DNA from 3 places in the Oceanimonas sp. GK1 genome. Region 1 is predicted to be linked to each of the others. Evidence: predicted binding sites of a transcription regulator. Region 1 holds the regulator's gene; each other region holds the start of a gene.
What was found. Region 1 encodes LexA, which represses DNA repair genes until DNA is damaged. Its sites were predicted from a motif close to ANCTGTNTNNNNANACAGNT; they were not measured.
Positions count from the first base shown of each region.

Region 2: a site for LexA is predicted at 3,648-3,667, ahead of GU3_RS11920 (DUF4250 domain-containing protein). Genes of this name have one in related genera too.
Region 3: a site for LexA is predicted at 4,592-4,611, ahead of GU3_RS10750 (YebG family protein). Genes of this name have one in related genera too.

Region 1 covers NC_016745.1:703,585-711,406, reverse strand. Annotated here, with positions in the region: gene GU3_RS03405 (hypothetical protein) at 1-226, opposite strand, end outside; gene GU3_RS03400 (SURF1 family protein) at 223-906, opposite strand; gene GU3_RS03395 (DUF2909 family protein) at 916-1,131, shown strand; gene GU3_RS03390 (cytochrome c oxidase subunit 3) at 1,150-2,019, opposite strand; gene GU3_RS03385 (cytochrome c oxidase assembly protein) at 2,033-2,560, opposite strand; gene ctaD (cytochrome c oxidase subunit I) at 2,560-4,152, opposite strand; gene coxB (cytochrome c oxidase subunit II) at 4,171-5,292, opposite strand; gene lexA (transcriptional repressor LexA) at 5,530-6,144, opposite strand; gene ubiA (4-hydroxybenzoate octaprenyltransferase) at 6,312-7,184, opposite strand; gene GU3_RS03360 (chorismate lyase) at 7,181-7,759, opposite strand.
Region 2 covers NC_016745.1:2,520,228-2,528,049, forward strand. Annotated here, with positions in the region: gene GU3_RS16830 (transposase) at 1-229, opposite strand, end outside; gene GU3_RS11905 (DUF924 family protein) at 431-967, opposite strand; gene GU3_RS11910 (YjiH family protein) at 1,022-2,386, opposite strand; gene GU3_RS11915 (thiopurine S-methyltransferase) at 2,649-3,299, opposite strand; gene GU3_RS11920 (DUF4250 domain-containing protein) at 3,356-3,550, opposite strand; gene GU3_RS11925 (hypothetical protein) at 3,690-4,082, shown strand; gene hemH (ferrochelatase) at 4,157-5,125, opposite strand; gene adk (adenylate kinase) at 5,194-5,838, opposite strand; gene htpG (molecular chaperone HtpG) at 6,052-7,822, opposite strand, start outside.
Region 3 covers NC_016745.1:2,266,574-2,274,395, reverse strand. Annotated here, with positions in the region: gene GU3_RS10770 (methyl-accepting chemotaxis protein) at 1-682, shown strand, start outside; gene GU3_RS10765 (amino acid aminotransferase) at 782-1,972, opposite strand; gene GU3_RS10760 (Bcr/CflA family multidrug efflux MFS transporter) at 2,116-3,306, opposite strand; gene GU3_RS10755 (DNA replication terminus site-binding protein) at 3,370-4,269, opposite strand; gene GU3_RS10750 (YebG family protein) at 4,624-4,908, shown strand; gene GU3_RS10745 (ABC transporter ATP-binding protein) at 4,940-6,727, opposite strand; gene GU3_RS10740 (GAF domain-containing protein) at 6,801-7,262, shown strand; gene proQ (RNA chaperone ProQ) at 7,353-7,822, shown strand, end outside.

The DNA.
Region 1 (7,822 bases):
CCAGGTCCAGGTTATTGAGCAGCTGCTCGGCCGGGCCGCAGTAGTCACAGTCTGTTTCGGTGGCCAGCACCAGCCGCCACTGGGTTGCCGGGTCGATATGCCCTTCCACCCATTCGCCATGCCCCCGGGTGCCGGCGCTGAACCAGCCCTGCTCCAGCACCAGCCAGGCCAGCGCCAGTGGCAGCAGAAAAACCCCCAGTAATGCCCATACCGGTTTATGTGTCATTCCCGCCTCCCGTTCCACCACCAGGCCGCCAGCCAAATGGCGGCGGTCATTGCAAACCACTGCACTGCGTAGCCCAGGTGCTTTTCCGGCCCCATCACCACCGGCTGCCAGCCACCGGTATCCATATCGGTTTTCAGCACCATGGGCAGTACCGGCTGCCCCCAGCGGCTGGCCAGCAGTTCAGGGGCCAGGCTGGCAATACGCCGGGACTGAGGGTCCGGCTCTCCACCGCCCAGGGACAGGGGCGGCTGCCAGGGTCGCACCAGTGCGCCACTCACCAACACCGGGGTGTCATCAAGGATTTCAACCTGCGGCAACTGCCGGCGATCCTCACCCGCCGGCAGCCAGCCCCAGTCCACCGCCAGCAACCCCTGGGGCGTCTGCAGCGGGCGGATCAGCCGGTAACCGGGCCGGCCCTGTTCAATCTGATTGTCGAGAAACAGCTCGCCCCCGGCCAGAAAGACGCCACCCACCCGCAGCCGGTAGCCAAAAGGGCTTTGCATGGCCAGCGCTTCCTTCAACTCCAGCTCGATCTGGCTGCGCTGCTTCCACTCCTGTAACAACCGGCGTTTTTCATCGGCCCGAGACAACTGCCACATGCCCATGAACACCATCAGGCCGGTCATGACTGCGGTCAGCACCAGTAATCCGCCGCGTTTACCTATACTCAAGGCGTCCATCCTTCTGTCATGCGTTCAACCATGCTGCTCAAACTGCTGATAGTGCTGCTGTTATTGCTGATGATCGGGAACCTGATGCTGGGCTTGCGGGCCATACTGCACCGGCAGGACCCGGCCTTGATGGCCCGTTACATCGGCCGCCGCCTCTGGCTGGCCGCGATCATCGTGGGGCTGCTGATCCTCGCCCTGGCCACCGGCCTGCTGACGCCCAACCCAACACCATAAGGAGCCTCATTCAGGCCCTTACAAAATATAGACAAACACAAACAGGCACAGCCACACCACGTCTACAAAGTGCCAGTACCAACTGCTGGCCTGAAAGCCGAAGTGCTGGGCCGGGGTAAAATGCCCCTTGTTGACGCGCAGCCACATGATGAACAACATCAGGGTGCCCAGGGTCACGTGGGCACCGTGAAAACCGGTGAGCAGAAAGAAGGTATTGCCGTAAATGCCCGAATCGAGCCGCAGCCCCAGATCCTGATAGGCGTGCACGTATTCCCAAATCTGCAATGACAGGAACAGCAGCCCCAGCAGCACGGTGGCCCCCAGCCAGACCTTGAGCCGGTCGCGTTGCTCCTGCAACAGCGCCAGATGAGCGGCATGCACCGTAACCGACGAGGTCAGCAGTATGATGGTGTTGACCAGGGGCAGTCCCAGCCAGCCCATGGCGGTGGTTTCCATGCCCCCCGGGGTGGTCAGCAGGGGCCAGACCGCATTGAATTCGGGCCACAGCACTTCATGGGTCATGGCGTTGTTGCCGGCGCCGCCGAGCCAGGGCACCGCCAGCACCCGGGCATAAAACAGGGCGCCAAAAAAGGCGCCGAAGAACATCACTTCCGAGAAGATGAACCAGGTCATGCCCTGGCGAAAGGAGCGGTCCATCTGGTCGCTGTACAGGCCCTGATGGGACTCGCTGATCACGTTGGAAAACCAGCCGAACAGCATGATGGTCATCACCAGGGTGCCGGCGGCAAACACCACGGGCCCGGCAATACCGGCAATGCCCGCGGCCCACATGCCCGCCCCCGCAGCCAGCAGAAACAGCCCCAGCGCCCCCACCACGGGCCAGGGGCTTTGTGCCGGCACATAATATTTTTCCGTTTTGACCGCCATGCTCGCCTCCTTGTCAGCCTTGCCCGGCCGCCTGCTCGCTGATGTCGTAAAGGGTGTAGGACAGGGTGAACACTTCAATGTCGGCGGGCAGGGCCTCGTCCACGTAAAAGCTCATCGGCATCACCGCGCTCGCCCGGCCATCCAGCGGCTGTTCCTCAAAGCAGAAACACTCGGTCTTGCGCAGATACCCCGCCGCCCGTCCCGGCGACACCGAGGGAATGGCCCGCAGCACCCGGCTGTCCACTCCCGGATTGGTGACGGTGAAGTCAACCCGGTGCATCTCTCCCGGGTGTACCCGCAGCCGCCGCACCGAGGGCGAAAACTCGCCGCCCAGACCGGTCCGCTGGTAAGTGACAAACTCCACCGTGACCTGCCGCTGCCGGTCCACGCTCTGAGCCGCCGCCGCCGCCGTCCCCTCGGTCTTGCCGTTGAGCCCGGTAATGTCGCAAAACACGTCATACAGGGGCACCAGCGCAAAACCAAAGCCAAACATGGCCACCGCCACCAGCCCCAGGTTTCTGGCTTTTCGGACGGCGTCCATTATTTCACCTCGGGGGGCGTTTCAAAGGTGTGGTAGGGCGCCGGCGACGGCACTGTCCACTCCAGCCCTTCGGCACCGTCCCAGGGTTTGGCCTCGGCCCGCTCGCCGCCACGAATGCACTTCACCAGCACCACCACGAAAATCAGCTGGGACAGACCAAAGGCGAAGCCGCCGAGGCTGACCAGGGCATTGATGTCGGCAAACTGCAGCGAATAGTCGGGAATCCGCCGAGGCATACCGCCCAGCCCTAGGAAATGCATGGGAAAGAACAACACATTGACCGACACCAAGGAGCACCAGAAGTGCCACTTGGCCAGCCGCTCGTCAAACATGTGGCCGGTCCATTTGGGCATCCAGTAATAGGCCGCTGCCATGATCGAAAAGATGGCGCCGGACACCAGCACATAGTGGAAGTGGGCCACCACAAAGTAGGTGTCGTGATACTGGAAGTCGGCCGGGGTAATGGCCAGCATCAGGCCGCTGAAACCGCCGATGGTAAACAGCACGATAAAGGCCAGGGCGAACAGCATGGGCACCTCAAAGCTGATCGAGCCCCGCCACATGGTGGCCACCCAGTTGAACACCTTGACCCCGGTGGGCACCGAGATCAGCATGGTGCAATACATAAAAAACAGCTCCGCCGCCACCGGCATGCCCACGGTAAACATGTGGTGGGCCCACACCAGAAAGCTGAGCCCGGCAATGGAGGCGGTGGCGTATACCATGGAGGCATAACCAAACAGCCGCTTGCGGCTGAAGGCCGGCACTATGGCCGAGATAATGCCGAAACTCGGCAGTATCATGATGTACACCTCGGGGTGGCCGAAGAACCAGAAGATATGCTGGAACAGCACCGGATCCCCGCCCCCGGCCGCCTCAAAGAAGCTGGTGCCGAAATACTTGTCGGTCAGCACCATGGTCACGGCGCCGGCCAGCACCGGCATCACCGCGATCAGCAAGAAGGCGGTAATCAGCCAGGTCCAGCAGAACAGCGGCAGCTTCATCCAGCTCATGCCCGGCGCACGAAGGTTCCAGATGGTAACAATCACGTTGATCGCGCCCATGATGGAGCTGATGCCCATGATATGAATGGCGAACACGAACAGGGCGGTACTGTCGGGGCCATAGGTGGTGGACAGCGGCGCATAGAAGGTCCAGCCGAAGTTGGGGCCGCCGCCGAGCACAAACAGCGAGCTCAGCATCAGCACAAAGGCAAAGGGCAGTATCCAGAAACTCCAGTTGTTCATGCGCGGCAGCGCCATGTCGGGGGCGCCGATCATCATGGGGATCATCCAGTTGGCCAGCCCCACAAAGGCCGGCATCACGGCGCCGAACACCATGATCAGGCCGTGCATGGTGGTCATCTGGTTGAAGAAATTGGGCTCCACCAGTTGCAGCCCGGGCTGAAACAGTTCCGCCCGAATCACCATGGCCATGGCGCCGCCCAGCAGGAACATGGTCAGGCTGAACAGCAGATACAGGGTGCCGATGTCCTTGTGGTTGGTGGTAAACAGCCAGCGGCCAATGCCCCTGGCAGGGCCGTGGTGATGATCTTCCACCAGGTGAATGTCCGCGGTCTCCGTGCGATCCATCTGTGCCATCACAGCCCCCTATTGTCCCTGTCTGGCCTGGTGAATGTCCCTGGGTTGCACCAGGTCCCCGGTATCGTTGCCCCAGGCATTGCGTTCATAGGTGATCACCGCCGCCAGCTCCTTGAGCGCCAGCTGCTTGTCAAAGCTCTGCATGGCGGTGCCCGCCTTGCCGTGCAACACGATATCGATATGGGCCGCCCTGTCGTTCAGCACCATTTCGCTGCCCTTGAGCCCCGGAAAGGCGCCGGGAATGCCTTCGCCACTGGCTTGGTGACAGGCGGCACAGGCCCGTTGATACACCTGCTCACCCAGGCTCATCAGCTCGTCCATGCTCATGTCCATGGCCAACAGTTCCTGCTCGGCGGCTTTGGCGGCGGTCTGCTCGGCCTTGATCTGCGCCAGCCAGCCGTCAAACTCCTCGGGGGTACGGGCATCCACCACGATGGGCATAAAGCCATGATCCTTGCCGCACAGCTCGGCGCACTGGCCGCGATACAGGCCGGGCTGATCAATGCGGGTCCAGGCCTCGTTAATAAAGCCGGGGATGGCATCCTTTTTCACCGCAAAGGCCGGCACCCACCAGGAGTGAATGACGTCGTCGGAGGTGATCAGAAAACGCACCTTGCGATCCGTGGGCAGCACCAGGGGATAATCCACTTCCAGCAGGTAGTTTTCGCCCTTGCCCACCTGGCCGCTGATTTGTTGCGGCAGGGTGGCCAGCAGGCTGTAAAACTCCACCTCTTCGTCAAAATAGCGGTAATGCCATTTCCACTGGGAGCCGGTGATCTGTACAGTCAGATCCGACTCGGAGGCATCTTCCATCGCCACCAGGGTGTTGGTGGCGGGAATGGCCATGGCAATCAGGATCAGAAAGGGAACCAGGGTCCAGAGAATTTCAACTTTGGTGCTTTCGTGAAACTGGGCCGCCCGGGCCCCCTTGGACTTGCGGTGGTGAATAATGGCCCAGAACATGACCCCGAATACCAGCAGGCCGATCACCGCACAGATGGTGAGAATGGTCATGTGCAGGCCATACACCTTCTGGCTGATTTCGGTGACCCCTTCGGTCATGTTGAGGCGGGTTTGCGCCCCCACGGGCAGGGTTGTCAGCAAGGACAACAGCAGCAAAATCGGCTTCACGTGCACCCCCATCGTTTCGTCCTGTAAACCGGAGCACTTGAATTGGGCATCGGTATCAGCCGAACGACCGCATCCCTTCCATTCGGCTGACTCTAAGTAAAGCAGCAGTTAAGGAAATGTAAAATATAAAGAAATGGGGACTGGGGACTGGGGACTGGGGACTGGGGACTGGGGACTGGGGACTGGGGACTGGCAGGCCAGCCTGAAGGGGCCGGCCTGCCAGAACAAGGGGTTCTTTCAGAAATCGCCGTTACGGATGACGCCCACGGCCAGGCCTTCAATAATCAGCTCCTGGGTGCGCAGATCCACCTCGATGGGCGACAATTCCTCGTTCTCGGGAAGCAAGCTGACCTTGCTGCCCTTGCGTTGAAAGCGTTTGACGGTCACTTCGTCGTCGAGCCGCGCCACCACCACCTGGCCGTTGCGGGCCTCCTGGGTCTTGTGCACCGCCAGCAGGTCGCCGTCCATGATGCCGATATTCTTCATGCTCATGCCCTGTACCCGCAGCAGAAAGTCCGCCGAGGGGTGAAACAGGCCGGGATCGAGACGGTAATGGCTTTCAATGTGCTGCTGGGCCAGTATCGGCTCACCGGCGGCCACTCTGCCCACCAGCGGCAGGCCCTGCTCTTCTTCCGCTTCCTCGCCGGCCAGGCGAATGCCCCGGGAGGTGCCGGGCATGATTTCAATCACGCCCTTTTTGGCCAGCGCCTTGAGGTGCTCTTCCGCCGCATTGGCGGATTTGAAACCCAGCACCTTGGCAATTTCCACCCGGGTGGGGGGCATGCCGGTTTGCTGAATGTGTTCCTTGATGATGTCCAGCACCTGAGACTGGCGGGGAGTAAGGGCCTTCATGATGAAACCTGTCTGTTTATACAGTTAACTGTCAGTATATCCAGTAATGAGTCCAGAGCAAGCCCCAAAGCCTCACCCCGTCTGCAGACATAGTGAAGGTTGAATAAAGGGGCAACTTCCCGACACGCTGCAAGTACCTCCCTGTTCAGGCTCACCTATCCGCCTGGTTACCACAGCGCCAGCACCAGGCCGGCGAAAACCGCCATGCCGGCGTAGTTGTTGTTGAGAAAGGCACGAAAACAGGGCATGCGCTCCCGATCGCGGATCAGCCGCTGCTGATACACAAACAGCCCGGCGGCCGCCAGCAGGCCCCAGTAAAAGGGCGCGGCCAGTTCAAATACCCGGCCCGCGGCCACCAGCAGCAGCAGGGTAACCAGCTGCAGCAGGCCGACGATCAGCTTGTCGCGCCGGCCAAACAGAATGGCGGTGGACTTCACTCCTATCTTGAGGTCGTCGTCCCTGTCCACCATGGCATACATGGTGTCATAGGCCACGGTCCAGGTCAGGTTGGCGCCAAACAGCAGCCAGAGCCCGGCGGGCAGGCTGTTGGCCTGGGCGGCAAAGGCCATGGGAATGGCCCAGGAGAAGGCGATGCCCAGAAACAGCTGGGGCAGATGCGTAAAGCGCTTCATAAAGGGGTAAAGCGCCGCCCAGAACAGGCCGGCAAAGGCCAGGCCAATGGTGAGTGCGTTGGTGGTCAGCACCAGTAAAAAGGAAAGGCCCACCAGCAGGGCAAAAAAGCTCAGCGCCTGACGCTCGGTGAGCTCACCCGCCGGCAACGGCCGAGCATGGGTGCGCTTGACGTGACCGTCGATATGGCGATCGGCATAGTCGTTGATCACGCAGCCGGCGGAGCGCATGGAAAACACCCCGGCCACAAACACCACCAGCAGCCAGGGAGAGGGCAACCCACCGGCGGCAATCCACAGTGCCCACAAGGTAGGCCACAGCAGCAGCAGGGTGCCAATGGGCTTGTCGAGCCGGGCCAGGGCCAGATAGGCGCGCCAGCGCGGGCGGGAAGGAGAGGTCAGCGTGGTCATGATACGGTTTCCTGATAGGGAGCCGAGGCCGGCAGAAAGAGTTCGGTCACCAGCACCCGGGCCAGGCCGGTGCTGAGGGCGGAGCGGCGGGCCCAGGGGCCGGTGGCGGGCGCAGCAGTCGTCAATCCGGCTCGTGCCGCCAGACGGTGATAGGCCCTGGAGTCGAGCCGCGCCAGCTCAAACGGCGTACGTTGCAGATCCGGCGCTTCGAACATCAGCTCACCCAGCGCCCGGGAGCCCAGCCCGCCCAGCGCCGGCAGCGCCGCCTGAGTGGCAGAAGAATACAGCGAGGTGGCATACACCCAGGGCACGCCGTCACACAGCAGCAGTACCTCCCGGCAATAGCCCTGTTCGGTATGGAGCAGGGCCGCCTGATCCGGCGTGAGCGGGCGCAGCACCGCCTCCGCCAGCACACGCACACAAAAATCGTTGCTGTGACGACGCAGCCGCTGGGTCAGCGAACCCGGTTCATACAACCAGTCGCACAACAGGGGCGACGCCGGCGCTGAATGTCCCCATGGCCAGTCACTGTCGAGGCTGGGCGTCATGGTTGTGGGGTGAAATGACAAAGACATAACAAGGTATTGGGTCCTGCTTCGGCGGCAACACCAGCACCGCTTTTTCGGGCCATGATACAG
Region 2 (7,822 bases), 1.7 Mb from region 1:
GTGAGGCTGAATGATTTAACTGAAATAACCAATGCAGGTGATCGGGCATCAATACCCAGGCCATTGAGTGAGCGAGTTGCTGTCTTTCAAGGTGACACAGTGTCTTCACCACCTGACGACCAGCCCAATAATTGTCGAAAAACGGATAACGACGCCAAGTGCAGATAGTCACATGATAAATCTGCCCTTCTAATGAACATCTGCCAGCCAATGCATCTTGATAAGTCATGAAAACAGTGTAACTCAAAGGCTATCCGCTCAAGTCTGGAACCGGGCTGTAGGCGCCGTTTTAGCCAGCGCATTTGTCAGTCAACGACCGCGTCAACGGCCTGCAACGCAGGCCCTGCCGGCTGAAGCGGCAGCTACCCTAACCCGGATGACCGTAGGTGCCGGCTACAAATATCAGGCTACACCCAGGCGCAACTACCCATTAAAACCCCGAGCCCGGCTGTTTCAAAAATGCCTGCTCTTCAGGGGTGGAGGGGCGGCCAAGAATGGCGTTGCGGTGGGGGTAGCGGCCAAAGCGCTCAATAATATTGCGATGGCGATGCTCGAAGTCCAGGTTGTCGGCCAGCCCCAGCCGCTCAAACAGGATCAGGGCCTGGTCGTGAATCTTGAGGGATTCGCTGTGCATAAAGGGCATGTACAGAAACAGCCGCTGCTCGCGGCTGAGTGCACGCTCGGCATCCTGGCTGATGGCCTCCTGAGTCAGTGCCAGGGCCATGCCATCGGCGGCAAACGACGCCGGCCGCCCCCGGTGAATGTTGCGGGAAAACTGGTCGAGCACAATGATCTCGGCCAGCCTCCCTGGCGCGCGACTGCGCCATTCAAACAACTCCCCCCGGCAGGCCCGCTCATGCAGGCCGCCAAACCGTTCGGCAATGGCCGTATCCAGCGCCGCATCCTTATGCCACCACTGGGCGGGAGTCAGCTCTTCAAACCAGAACTGCAGTACCGACTGATACATGGGCTTCTCCTGTCCACTGTTGGTGTGGCAACAGTATAGAAGAGCCCACGCCCATCAGAATACCCAGTGGGCCACCAGGGCGATCACCGGCAGGGTGACCAGGGTGCGCATCAGGAAGATCACAAACAGCTCAACAATGTTCACCGGGATCTTGCTGCCCAGCAGCAGGGCACCCACTTCCGACATGTAAATCAGCTGAGTCACCGACAGGGCGGCAATCACAAAGCGAGTCAGTTCGCTCTCGATGGAGGTGGCCAGAATGGCCGGAATGAACATGTCGGCAAAGCCCACCACCATGGTCTGGGACGCGGCCGCGGCCTCGGGAATCTGCAGCAGCTCCAGCAGCGGCACAAAGGGCATGCCCAGCCAGGCAAACAGCGGCGTGGTTTCCGCCACTATCAGCGCCAGGGTGCCAAAGGCCATGACCACCGGCAGCACGCCCAGCAGCATGTCGAGGGCATTGTGCACCCCGGCGCGCGCCACCTGAGCCAGGCTTTCCACCTTGCCGGCCCGGGCCAGCGCAAGCGTCAGGCCATGCCCCAGGCGGGAATAGCCCGGCGGCGTGGCCTCGGCATTGGCCGGGCGCGGCTCGCCATTGATAAAGGTGTCTTTTTTCCAGCACAGGGGCGGCAACCGCGGCACCACTATGGCCGCCACCACCCCCGCCAGACACACGGCACCGTAAAAGGGCAGGAACATGTGCTCCAGCTTCACCTGGGCCAGCACCACCAGGCTGAAGGTAATGGACACCGCCGAAAAGGTGGTGCCGATCACCGCCGCTTCCCGCTGGGTATAATGATGCCCTTCATACTGCTTGCTGGTCAGCAGAATGCCCACGCTGCCGTCCCCCAGCCAGGAAGCCATGCAGTCCACCGCCGAACGTCCTGGCAGACGAAACAGCGGCCGCATAATACCGGTCAGCAGGGTGCCCACCAGCTCCAGTAGACCGAAGTCAAGCAACAGCGGCAGCAACAGGCCGGCAAAAATAAACACGGCAAACAGCACCGGCAGCAGATCGTTCAGCACCAGGCCGCCGGTATCGCCGCTGTAAAGCAGTTCGGGCCCTGCCTGAAAGTGCACCAGCAGCACAAACACCGCGCCCAGCAGCCGGCTGGCGAGCCATACCGGACGCACATTGAACAGGGTGTTGAGAAAGGCATGGTTCAGCAGCCAGGCCGGCCTGAGCAGGCTGCCGAGCAGCGACAGCAACGCCGACAGGGTAATCAACCCGGTCACCATGGCGGGCAGTTGCTCCCCCAGGGCGCCCTGCACGCTCTTGGCCAGCACCGCTATCATGATGGTGATATTGCCCTGCCAGGCAACCGGGGTCATAAACAGCAAAATGCCCGCCAGCGAAGGCAGCAGAAACATCAGCCAGTTACGGGTGCCACCGGCTTGCCCCGTCAGCGTTTTTTCCATGAATACTCCTTTGCGCCGGCCCCGGGGCCGGCGGCATCAATACCGTTATCGTGTGCCGGCTGTCCCGCCCTTGCAAAGTGCATAAAAGAGCAGGAAACAGCGCATAATGCCGCACCGGATAAGGTGCGCGATGAATAGTTATTTTACAGGCAAAGATTTTGCACTGAAATACACAATTGGAATATTACACTGAAGAAACAGGAAAAAACCGGAGCTACACCCAAATTATTTAACCAATGCGAAAACACCCGGTAACATTTTGTCAGCGGCGAGTCAGCAAAAAGCACCATTCATCAAAAAAAGTACACTCCCCCGCCGCCACCCGGCGGTTGCGCGCTCCTTCTTCAAGATGCGCCAGCAAAGCCACCTCGAAACAAGGTTCGAACAGGGTGCGCACTTCGGCCTCATTCACCGCAAAAGGCGGCGACGGCGCTTGCGCATCGTGATCAACCGTGACCAGCAACACACGGCCACCGGGGTTGTTCAGGCGGGCCAGCAAGGCGGCATAGGCGGGCCGCATGGTGGCGGGCAGAGCAATCAGGGCCGCCCGATCATAGGCGAGGTCAAACTGCCTCCCAAGGGCATCGGCATGAAAAAAGTCCCCTTCGTAGAGGCGGAAGGGCTCGTGCTGCCAGCACACAAAGAGGCCGCTGGGCTCGCGCTTCGGCGTAAGCTTTGCCTCGGCAAAAAAGTCTGCTATCGCCAGCGGCGACAGCTCAAACCCGGCCACGGCATGGCCCTGCTCCGCCAGCCAGTACATATCCCGGCTTTTGCCGCACAAAGGCACCAGTACCTCGGTGTTTGGCGGCGCGCCGGTATGCTGCCAGCAGGCCCGCAGGTGGGGGTTAATCTCCCGCTGGTGAAAACCGATGCGGGCGCTCTGCCAGCGCTGATGCCAGAAATGTGGTTCCATGATGCCTCCTCACATCAAAAAGCCGGACCATGACAGCCCGGCTTTCCCTTTTCAAGTCATGCCGCCCTAAACTGATTGCTCTGGCTGTCGTAGCGGTAGCCGATTTGCGCCATGCGCGCGCTCAGCCAGCCCCTGTCGAGCTCGTAGCGGGACAGCAAGGCGTCCAGGCTGTCGCATTCAATGCGCAACTTTTCATTGAGAATGCTCAGTACCATGTGGGTGTCCATGCGTTCCAGTTGTGCTCTGTCCATGTTGCTCTCCTGCAGGTAACAGGCCGGTGATCTGCCGGCCCGATCAGAATACTGTAAATTTAACCAGTTAAATATTGACCAGCCCGCCTCAAGTGAATACTGTATATATAAACAGTATCACCACAGGCAGGGCCGACCCATGATGAACCTTTCGCTAATCCGCAAGCAGGCACTGATCTCCCGGCAGGACTCCCTGCCCCACTGCGCCGCCTCCTTCGCCCATAATGCGCCCCAGGCCGGACTGCTGGCCCGCCTGGCCGCCCTCAGCCACGGCAACACCGGCTGGATCCTGATCGCCAACGCCCCGGGCCGGCTGTGCCGCCGCACCCTGGCCGCCGCCGGCATTAATCCCGCCCGCATTGTGGATGCGCACCGCCTGAACCCGGGCCAGTTGCAGCGGGCCCTGTCGAGCCCGGCCATCGCCGCCGTGGTGTGCTGGCAACAGCAAGATGAAACCTTTTCGCCCCAGCGGCAAGCCGGCGGCCGTCTTTTTGTGATCGGGCCGGCAGTGCCAGCCAGCCCGCTGCACTGACTCTTCGGCCCATAAAAAAACCGGCGCTGCTATTAAAGCAACGCCGGTTTTTCAGGTTTTAACCCCTGTCAGGCTTACACCAGCTCGCGACACACCAGATCCACCAGCATGCGAATGTGGGCGGGGTTGTCGTTCAGGGCAGGAATATAATGGTATTGCTCTCCCCCGGCCTTGATGAAAATCTCCTGATTTTGCTCGGCAATCTCTTCCAGGGTTTCCAGGCAGTCGGCGGAAAAGGCCGGGCAGATCACGTCCAGCTTTTTAATGCCTTCACCGGGCAACTGCTCCATGGTTTTGTCGGTATAGGGCTTGAGCCACTCTTCCCGGCCAAACCGCGACTGAAAGGTGGTGCGCCACTGGTGCGGCTCCAGCCCCAGCTCAGCCGCCAGCAGCTCGGAGGTGCGGTGGCACTGCTGGCCGTAAGGGTCGCCCTCATTCTCATAGCGTTTGGGAATGCCGTGGTAAGACAATAACAACATGTCCCCCCGCCCATGCTCCTGCCAGTGGGCCCGCACCGAGTCGGCCAGGGCGCCGATGTAGCCGCTGAAGTCGTGATAATCGTGCACAAAGCGCAGGGCCGGCACCAGCCGCTCCTGCTTCATCAGCTTGGCCCAGGCATCGAACACCGAGGCGGTGGTGCTGACCGAATACTGCGGATACAGCGGCAGCACTATCACCCTGTCCACGCCCTGATCTTTAAGCTGCTGCCAGGCCGAGCCGATGGACGGCTCGCCATAGCTCATGCCGAGCACCACCGGCACATCAATGCCTTCATCCTGCAACGCCTGTTGCAGCGCCGCCTGCTGGCGACGGCTTATCACCATCAAGGGCGAGCCTTCCGGCCACCAGATGGACTGATAGAGCTTGGCCACCCTGGGCGAGCGGAACGGCAGGATAATGCCATGGAGCAGCGGGCACCACAGCGAGCGGGGCACATCCACGACTCTGTGGTCGTGCAGAAACTGACTGAGAAAGGCCTTTACCGCCGCCGACGTCGGCGCGGAAGGCGTCCCCAGGTTGACCAGCAAAACGCCTGTTTTCACTTTGTTACCTGTCCTTCACAAACAACAAAAAGCCGGACCTGTTCGGGCCCGGCTTGAACCATGCCGGCTTACGCCAGAATGTCGGTCAGCTCGCGGCTGACGGCGTCCACCGACTGGGTACCATCCACCTTATGGTGCTGGGTACGGCCGGCTTCGGCTTCTTTCTTGTAGTAGTCGATAAGCGGCGCGGTCTGCTCGTGATACACCGCCAGACGCTTGCGTACGGTGCTTTCTTCGTCGTCGGCGCGGATCACCAGGTCTTCACCGGTCACGTCGTCCTTGCCTTCCACCTTGGGCGGGTTATACACCAGGTGATAAACCCGGCCGGAGCCCGGATGCACCCGGCGACCGCTCATGCGCTTGACGATTTCCTCGTCGGGCACGGCGAATTCCAGCACAAAGTCCACCTCCACACCGGCTTCCTTCATGGCATCGGCCTGGGGAATGGTGCGGGGGAAGCCGTCGAGCAAAAAGCCCTTGGCGCAGTCGTCCTGGCTGATGCGCTCCTTGACCAGACCGATAATGAGGTCGTCAGACACCAGCTGGCCCTGATCCATCACTTCCTTGGCCTTCAGGCCCAGGGGAGTGCCGGCCTTGATAGCGGCTCGCAGCATGTCGCCAGTCGAGATTTGCGGAATACCGAACTTCTCCATGATGAACTGAGCTTGCGTTCCCTTACCCGCGCCCGGAGCACCCAGCAAAACGATGCGCATAACAGCGTCCTCTTTTTGATTAGTCATTCACAATTGGGGGCTGATTGTGTCATGACACCGAGATGGGGACAAGTAACAGCACGGCCAGTTAGACCTATTGATGATATAAGCAGCGAAAAAAAGAAGGGGGCACAAACAAAAACTCCCCCGGTAAAGGGGGAGTTGATTTCATCCCTTCCCCTTGTCAGGGAAGGGTCAGGGTGGGGCTGTGAATTAGCCCAGCAGCAGGCGGTTAACCCGGGCCACGAAGGCGGCGGGGTCTTTCAGGCCGCCCTGCTCGGCGAGCTGGGCCTGCTCCAGCAGCAGCTGGGACCACTCGTTGAACTGCTCACCCTCGCCCAAGCTTTCGAGCTTTTTCACCAGACTGTGGTCGGGGTTGAGCTCCAGAATATACTTTTGCTCCGGCACCGGCTGGCCGGCGGCGCGCATCAGCTTGATCATCTGGGTGCTCATGTCGTGCTCACCGGCCACCACGCAGGAGGGCGTGCTGGTCAGGCGGTGAGTCAGGCGCACTTCCTTCACCTCGTCGCCCAGGGCGATTTTCACCCGCTCCAGCAGCGGTGCCAGGGCTTCCTTGGCTTCTTCCTGGGCCTTTTTGGTCTCTTCGTCGTCAAGCTCGCCCAGGTCCAGCTCACCCTTGGTGACCGACACAAACTGCTTGTCTTTATAGTCGCTGAGGTGGTTCATCAGCCACTCGTCCACCCGCTCCCACATCAGCAGCACTTCAATGCCCTTCTTCTTGAAGATTTCCAGGTGCGGGCTGTGGCTGGCGGCGGCGTAGCTGTCGGCGGTGATGTAGTAGATCTTGTCCTGGCCGTCCTTCATCCGCGCGATGTAGTCATCCAGCGACACGGTCTGGGCGTCAGAGTCGGCGTGGGTGCTGGCAAAGCGCAGCAGGCCGGCAATCTGCTCCCGGTTGGCGTAGTCTTCCGCCGGGCCTTCCTTCAGCACGTTGCCGAACTCTTTCCAGAAGCCCTGGTATTTGTCGGCTTCGTTCTTCGCCATCTGCTCCAGCATGGACAGCACCCGCTTGGTGCAGGCCTTGCGCAGCTGGGCGGTAACCTTGTTGTCCTGCAGGATCTCCCGGGACACGTTGAGGGGCAGATCGTTGGAGTCGAGCACGCCCTTCACAAAGCGCAGGTAGGTGGGCATGAACTGCTCGGCGTCGTCCATGATGAACACCCGCTGCACATACAGCTTGAGGCCGTGCTTCTGCTCCCGGTTCCACATGTCCCAGGGCGCCTTGGCGGGCACATAGAGCAGGCTGGTGTATTCCTGGTTGCCTTCCACCTTGTTGTGGCTCCAGGCCAGGGCGTCCTGCCAGTCGTGGGAGATGTGCTTGTAGAACTCCTGATATTCCTCGTCGCTCACCTCGCCCTTGGCGCGGGTCCACAGGGCGGTGGCCTTGTTGACCTGCTCCCACTCGCCCTCGGTGGCCGGTGACGTGACATTGCCGTCTTCGTCGGTCTGCTCCGGCTCGCCGTCCTTCCACATTTCCACGGCAATGCTGATGTGATCGGAATATTTGCCCACGATGCTGCGCAGGCGCCAGTCGTCGAGAAATTCCAGCTCACTGTCGCGCAGGTGCAGGATCACGTCGGTACCACGACCGGTTTTCTCGATGTCGGCCACGGTAAAGCTGCCGTCACCGTCCGATTCCCAGCGCACGCCGCGATCACTGCTTTCACCGGCGGCCCGGCTCAGCACGGTGACCTTGTCGGCCACGATAAAGGCGGAGTAAAAGCCCACCCCGAACTGACCGATGAGCTGGGAGTCCTTGGCCTGATCGCCGGACAACTGGCTGAAAAAGGCCTTGGTGCCCGACTTGGCAATGGTGCCCAGGTGCTCAATCACCTCGTCCCGGGTCATGCCGATGCCGTTGTCGGAAATGGTCAGGGTCTTGTTGTCCTTGTCGATAACCAGGCGCACCCGCAGGTTGCCGTCATTCTCGAACAGATCACTGTTGGACAGGGCCTTGAAGCGC
Region 3 (7,822 bases), 1.6 Mb from region 1:
GGCGCGCAATGCTTCCAGTACGTCGCAGGAGTCGGAGCTGGCGGATGAGCGGGCCCAGTTTGGCCGTGACCGGGTGGGCCAGACGGTAATGGCCATGGAAGGCCTGGCCGGCGAGATTGGCGACACCATGCACAACATTGAGCGGCTGGCGGGGCGGGTGAATGATATTACCAGTGTGCTGGATGTGATCCGCGCCATTGCCGATCAGACCAACCTGCTGGCCCTGAATGCCGCCATTGAAGCGGCTCGGGCCGGCGAATCGGGGCGGGGCTTTGCGGTGGTGGCCGATGAGGTGCGTGCCCTGGCCCACCGGACCCAGGAGTCCACCAAGGAAATCGAGCAGATGATCCAGGCGGTGCAGCGGGGCTCCCAGGAGGCGGTTACCGCCATGAAAACCAGCAATGAGCGCACCGCCGGTACCCTGAATATCGCCCGGGAAGCCGGCGAGGCCCTGGCGCAGATCGCCACCAGTATCTCCGGCATCAATGATCGCAACGTGGCCATTGCCGGTGCTGCCGAAGAGCAGGCCCATGTGGCCCGGGAAGTGGACGGCAACCTGGTCAACATTCGGGATCTGTCGGTGCAGAGTGCCGCCGGTGCCAACCAGACCAGCGCCTCCAGCCAGGAGCTGGCCCGCCTTGCCGGTGAGCTGCACACCCTGGTGAACCGCTTTGTGATTTAACAAGTCCAGGCGTCACGCCCGTGAAGGTGGGCGTCCATGCGATATCCATAAAAAAAGCCCCGCTCGGCGGGGCTTTTCAGTATCAGTGATCAACGCGTATTACAGCACAGCGGCAATGCCGTCACACAGGGCGTCGATGTTCGCCTTGGTGATGCCGGCCACACTGATGCGGCCGGAGCCGACGATGTAGATACCGAACTCGTCCTTCAGCCGGGCTACCTGCTCCGGCGTGAGGCCGGAGAAGGAGAACATGCCGTTTTGACGGGCAATGAAGCTGAAGTCTTTGTCGACACCACGGGCGGCGAGTTTTTCCACGAACAGGGTGCGCATTTCCTGAATGCGGTCGCGCATTTCCGCCAGCTCGGCCTGCCAGTCGGCGTAGAGTTCGGGATCGTTGGCGATGATGGCCACCACATTGGCACCGTGGGAAGGCGGGTTGGAGTAGTTGGCGCGAATAATGCTCTTCACCTGGCTGAAGCTGGTGTTGGCGGTGTCGGCGTCTTTGGCCACCAGGGTAAAGGCACCCACCCGCTCGTTGTAGAGGCCGAAGTTTTTGGAGAAGGAGCTGGCGATCAGCAGTTCGGGGTTGTGCTTGGCAAACTCGCGCAGACCAAAGGCGTCTTCCTCTGTGCCTTTGGCAAAGCCCTGGTAGGCGAAGTCGAACATCGGCAGCCAGCCCTTGTCGGCGGCCAGTTTGGCCAGTTGCTGCCACTGCTCAGGGGTCGGATCGATACCGGTGGGGTTGTGACAACAGCCGTGGAACAGCACCACATCCCCGGCCTTGGCGTCTGCCAGGCTGGCCAGCATGGCGTCAAAGTCCAGATCCTTGGTCTCGGCGTTATAGTAGCCGTATTCCTTCACTTCCAGGCCGGCGGCGGTAAACACGGCGCGGTGGTTGGCCCAGGTGGGGTTGGAGATCCAGATGGTGTTGGTGTCGAGCTGGCGGGCGATGAACTCACCGGCGATGCGCAGGGCTCCGGTACCACCCGGCGCCTGGGCGGTACGGGCGCGCTGGTCAGCAATAATGCCGGCATCGGCGCCAAACAGCAGCTTCTGCACTACCTGACCATAGGCTTCAATGCCTTCTATGCTGAGATAGTTTTTGGTGGTTTGCTCCTGCACCAGGCGGGCTTCGGCCTGTTTCACGCAGCGCAGTACCGGGGTCTGGCCGGCTTCGTCTTTGTAGATACCAACGCCCAGGTTGATTTTGTCGGTACGGGTATCTTTACGGAACGCATCGGTCAGGCCCAGAATGGGGTCGGCCGGTGCAGCAGTGACCTTCTCGAACATAGTCTTGTCAATTCCTTCTTGTAAAAGCGAGTGTGGTCGCTAAGCGACAGCTGTTAGTTATATCACTTGCGCCGGTATTAAAAAATGGCTTTCCCGGGAATTTACCGGGCGTCGCCATGCCGGACATGGCCTGCCGGGGCTGGCTACTCGGCGGCGGACAGGGCGGGACGCACCAGCAGCCAGTAACTGGCCAGGGCCAGCCAGACGCACAGGCACATGACCAGTGCCATGGGCAGGGCAGAGAGGGCGTCACTGGCGTTGACCGCAAAGGTGGCCAGGGCGCCCAGGCCAAAACGTACCGTACCCGCTAGCGCCGAGGCGGTGCCGGCAGACTCGGGAAAGTGGTTGAGCAGTCCGGCCATGGCGTTGGCACCCACCAGGCTGATTTGGGCAATCAGCACCATGATGGCCGGCACCAGCCCCCAGAGTCCCCCCGCGCCGGTGAGGCCGCTGAACAGCAGGGCCACGCCGGCCAGTGCGGCCAGGATCAGGCCGGTTTTCAGCAGTCGGTCGCTGCCCAGGCGCTTGACCAGCCGGCTGTTGGCAAAGGTCAGTACCATCATCAGCACGATGTTCATGGCAAACAGCAGGCCGTAATGCTGGGCCGGTACGCCGTAAAGCTCGATATACACCAGCGGCGAGCCGGAAATAAAGGCAAACATGGCCGCCGTGGTCAGGCCGCCACAGCCGATATACCCCAGCGCGGCCCGGTGACGCAGCACCCGGCTGTAGTTTTGCAGCACCGGCCACAACCGAAAGGGCTGGCGGTGCTCGGGTTTGAGGGTTTCGGGAATGCGCAGGGCTAGCGCCACCGTCACCGCCGTGCCAATGGCGGCCAGCAGCACGAAGATGCTGTGCCAGTGACCGATAAGTAGCAGGTAGCCGCCGACGATGGGCGCCACCAGTGGGGCCAGGGTCATCACCAGGATCACCATCGACATCACCCGGGCGAACATGTCTCGTTCAAACATGTCCCGCAGCAGGGCGTTGAGCACCACGGAGCCGGCGGCGCCGCCAATGGCCTGCAACAGGCGAAAGGTCATCAGGGTTTCAATGCTGTTAGCCAGGGCACAGCCCAGGCTTGCCAGCGTAAACAGCGTCAGCCCGCCCAGCATCACCGGTTTGCGTCCCACCGAGTCGGCCAGGGGGCCATAGAACAGCTGACCCAGGGCAAACCCCGCCAGAAACACACTGATGGTCAGCTGGGCCTGGGACACCGGCACCCCCAGATCCCGCGCTATGGTGGGCAGGCTTGGCAGGTACATGTCGATAGCCAGGGGAGTGAGACCGGCCAGGCTTGCCAGCAGCAGCAACAGGGAGAAGGGCAATGCCATAACGCCATCCAAAAGTTACAAAAGAAACATCACGCCATGATAGCACCCTCGTCCGGGGCAGTGTCAGGGCTCGAAAGGATAAATATGTAGCCGCGGGATCAGCGGCTCGCCACCAATGCGCGCCGCCCGTTGCTTGCGGGCTTTGGCCGGCGGGTAATCACCCAGGTGAGTGATGGCGGGCAGCTCGTCCTGGCACAGCAGCAAGGGCAAATGGGCCTTGAATTGCTGCTGGCGGGGCGTCAGTGGCTCGCTCCAGCGCACGTTGACCATGGGATGGGTTTTCACCGGCCGGCGCAGTCTAAGCTCCACATGAGCGGGCAGCCGTTTCACATCGTAGATTTCCCGGTCTACGCATTGCTGCCAGGTATGCGCGTCCGTCAGCGGGGGAGGGCTGTGGCGGCTTTGCATCAGCTGCTCCACGAGCCTGGCCTTGTCCACCTTCTGAATGATCTGCTTGTTGGCCCAGGTAAAGCCCAGCCGAGAAGCAGTATGGGGCAGCAGGGTGAGCTGGCGGTAGACCTGCAGGGTAATAAGGCCGGGAAAGGTATGGTGCACCAGGGTAAATTTCTTGTCTTTATCATCCAATTGCTGCACCAGGGTACGAAAGGCCAGTTTAAGCCGGTTAACTTCTGCTACCTGTTGTTCAAGCAGCGCTCGGCTGGCGCCGGGCAGCAGGATAAAGCCGGGCAGGCGAAAGCTGGCCTTGGCGGAGCAGTCGGCCTTCAGGTGCCAGCGGCCAAAGGCGGAAAGAGCGGCGTCGAGGGCTGGCCTGCCGGTGAGTTGCGCTTGCACCTGAATATGCTCAACGGGCTCGTGCTCTTTGCCGAGGGCAACCTCGGGCAGGCAATAACAGGTGGCCACGGGCAAATCGCCCGCCTGGCGTAGAATCTCACGGTTCAGCGCGGCCAGGGCAGACTCCAGCAAGGACATGGTATGACGCAGTTCGGCAGCCAGGGTAAACATAAATATTATGCCAACATACAAAAGAGAGTTTAATCATAGCCAAACTCACACCAAGTGCAATCTGGAAATAACCTAAGCCATTAAAATGGCGGGTTACTTAACATAATAATGTGGCGGACGTAATTTAAGAACAAAAAAAGCCAGGTACAAATTCCGTGTACCTGGCTCAGGGGAATGGCTCATTAGCTGAGCCGTGCGCTAGTAAGAGAACACCCGACGCCGGGCGCCCTCTGTATAAATTTTAGACTTTAATCCTGAGTCCGCCAGCCATGGCCGGAAAATTGCGTGGTCAGAGTGGCTTGCAATTCGGAAACAGGCTGATTACTGTATGTATATACAGATAAGGAGCTCATCATGGCCGTAGAAGTTCAATATCGCGTAGTGCGAAACGGAATTGAAAAAATGACCTTTACCAACAAGAAAGAGGCGGATGCCTACGACCGCCTGCTGGATATGGCGGAACACATTGAAACCGTACTGGAAAACGCACCGGTTACCTTGAATGAAGCGGATCGGGAAGCGCTGGCGCTGTTTCTGGCCCAGCACCAGGCCGAACTGGCTGGACCGAAGAAAAAGCCCGTCAAAAAAACCGGCAAGGGCGATAACGCCGCCGATGAGACGGTCAAGGCCGTCGCCTGACGGAGCCTAGGCAGGCAGTCAGCCTGCTGCATCAGCTATACAGCGTCCGGTACAGCCCCGGTTGTTCCAGCAGCTCAACATGCGTGCCTGACTGACTGATTTTGCCATCCTCAAACACGACAACCCTGTCCGCCTGGCGCACCGAGCTTAACCGGTGCGCCACAATCAGGGTGGTCCGTCCGTGCAGAAAGCCCGACAGCGCCTGGTGCAGCCGCTGCTCGGTGTCGGTGTCGAGCGCCGAGGTGGCTTCATCCAGAATCACAATGGCCGGATCTTTCAGGATCATGCGGGCCACCGCCAGCCGTTGTTGCTGTCCCCCCGAGAGCCGCACGCCCCGGCGGCCGATCTCGGTATCCAGCCCCTTGTCCGTGGCGGCAATCACCTCATCCAGTTGCGCCACCTTCAGCGCCTGCCAGATGGCGGCATCATCGTGATCATCGCCCAGGTTCAGGTTGGCGCGCACCGTGTCGTTAAACAGCACCGGTTGCTGCAGTACCGTGGCCACGTGCTCGCGAATGGTGGCAAAGCCGATGTCGGCACTGCTGATGCCACCAAAGCGAATGTCGCCGCTGTCGGCGGGGTAGAGGCCCAGCAGCAGCTGAATAAAGGTCGATTTGCCGCCACCGCTGGCGCCCACCAGGGCCACCTTTTCCCCGGCGGCAATGCTCAGGCTGATGTCATCCAGCACCCGGCGTTCACCGTCGTAGGAAAAGCTGAGGTTGCGCACCTCTATCGGCAGGGTGGTGACGCCGGCAAAGGGGTTGAACCGGCCCACCGGCTCCACGGTATCTCCCAGGGCCAGCATGGTGTTGATGCGCTTGCGGGCCGCATCGGCGGCGTAAAAGGAATACTGCATGTTCAGCAGCTCCTGCACCGGGCCCATCATGAACCAGAGATAACTGAATACCGCGAAAATCTGGCCCACGGTGAGATCGGTGTACAGCACCATGATCATGCCCACCGCCCGGAACAGCTCCACCCCGGACAAAAACAGCAAAAAGCTGGCCTTGCCGGCGGCCTCGCTTTTCCAATGGTATTCAATGGCGGTGTCCCGTACTCCCCGGGCCCGGTCGATCACCCGCAACAGGTAATGGCGTTCCCGGTTGGCGGCGCGAATTTCCTGAATGCCGTCCAGGGTTTCCACCAGTGCCTGCTGAAACAGTTCGAAGGCCTTGTTTTCATTGCGCTTGAGGTACTTGACCTTGGAGCCGAGCCGGCTGGAGAAAAACACCACCACCGGGTTCAGCAGCAGAATAAAGAGTCCCAGCTGCCAGTTCAGCAGCAACAGCACCACGGCGGTGCCCACCACGCTCAGCAGGCTTATCAGCAACCGGCTCAGGGTCTCGCCCAGAAACTTGTCGAGGGTTTCCACATCGGTGATGTAATGGGAGCTGACGCTGCCGGCCCCTACCGATTCAAAGCGGCGCAGGGGAGTGCGCATCAGCTGGCGGGTGAGGCGGCGCCGGATCTGAAAGGTGATGTGCTTGGCCACCCGGGCAAATTGCCGGCCCTGCAATATGTTGAACACCAGTGCCATAAAACGCAGCAACAGGGTGATCAGCAGCACCGCCAGAATATAGCCCACGCCGGTCTGCCAGTCCTCGGGCAGCAGCGGGTCCAGCCCGGCTACCAGGGTGCCCGGTTGCTCCAGCAGCACCTCGTCCACCAGTAACGGCATCAGCAGGGGCACGGGCACCGCCAGCAGGGTGCCGGCAATGGCCAGCAAATGGGCCCTGATCAGCAGTGCTTTGTGGCGACGCATCATGCCGGTGAGCACCGACCAGTGCAAAATGCCGTTGTTCGGTTCTTTTTTATTCATCCATCACCATCATTGGTTTTCATTTTCCCAAAGGGCAGGTAAGTTAAGCCAAAATTGCCAACCTGCTGACACCATGAGTGAAAAAAACGCATTTTATCAAAGCCTGACCGCCCAGGCACTGGCCCTGTGCGAAGGTGAACCCAATCGCATTGCCAAACTGGCCAACCTCTCGGCTCTGCTGAACCTGTCGCTGGATAACATCAACTGGGTCGGCTTCTACCTGCGTGAGCAGGATGAGCTGGTGCTGGGCCCGTTCCAGGGCAAGCCCGCCTGTGTGCGCATTCCGGTGGGCCGGGGGGTGTGCGGTACTGCCGCTGCCACCAACCAGGTGCAGCGCGTCGCCGATGTGCATGCCTTTGCCGGCCACATTGCCTGCGATGCCGCCAGCAACTCGGAAATCGTCCTGCCCCTGAGTGATGATAACGGCGTTGTCTGGGGCGTACTCGACATCGACAGCCCGGTCCACGATCGCTTTGATGCGTGTGATGAGACCGGTCTGGCCGGCCTGGTGGGCGCCGTTCTGCCCCTGCTGTAACATGCCGGGGTCGCTTTTGTCCGTGCGGCCCTTATAATGTGAAGGTTTCAACGGGCGGTGCGCCCACTGGTCCCAATCCCAAGGTATTTCATGGAAAACTCCGAAAAACTGAAAAACAGTAAAGAAGTCATCGCCTACCTGGCCGAGCGCTTTCCCGCGTGTTTTATTGCCAACGGCGAAGCCAAGCCGCTCAAGATAGGTATCTTTCAGGATCTGGCAGAACGCATGGCCGAGGATCCCAAGGTATCCAAGACCCTGCTGCGCACCGCCCTGCGCCAGTACACGTCCAGCTGGCGTTACCTGCATGGCCTCAAGGCCGGCATGAGCCGGGTTGATCTGGACGGCAACCCCTGCGGCGAGCTGACCCAGGAGCACATTGATCACGCCAAGCAGGCGCTGAAAGACAGCAAGGAAAAGGTGTTTGGTCCGCGCAAGGAAAAGCCCGCCGGCAAAAAGCCCCGTCCGCGGGTGAAAAAGGTCGATCCTGCGAAACTCGCCGTTGAGCAGAATGTCAAAGTATTGCTGGGCAAGTCTCCGGTTCCCGCTACCATTAAGGAAGT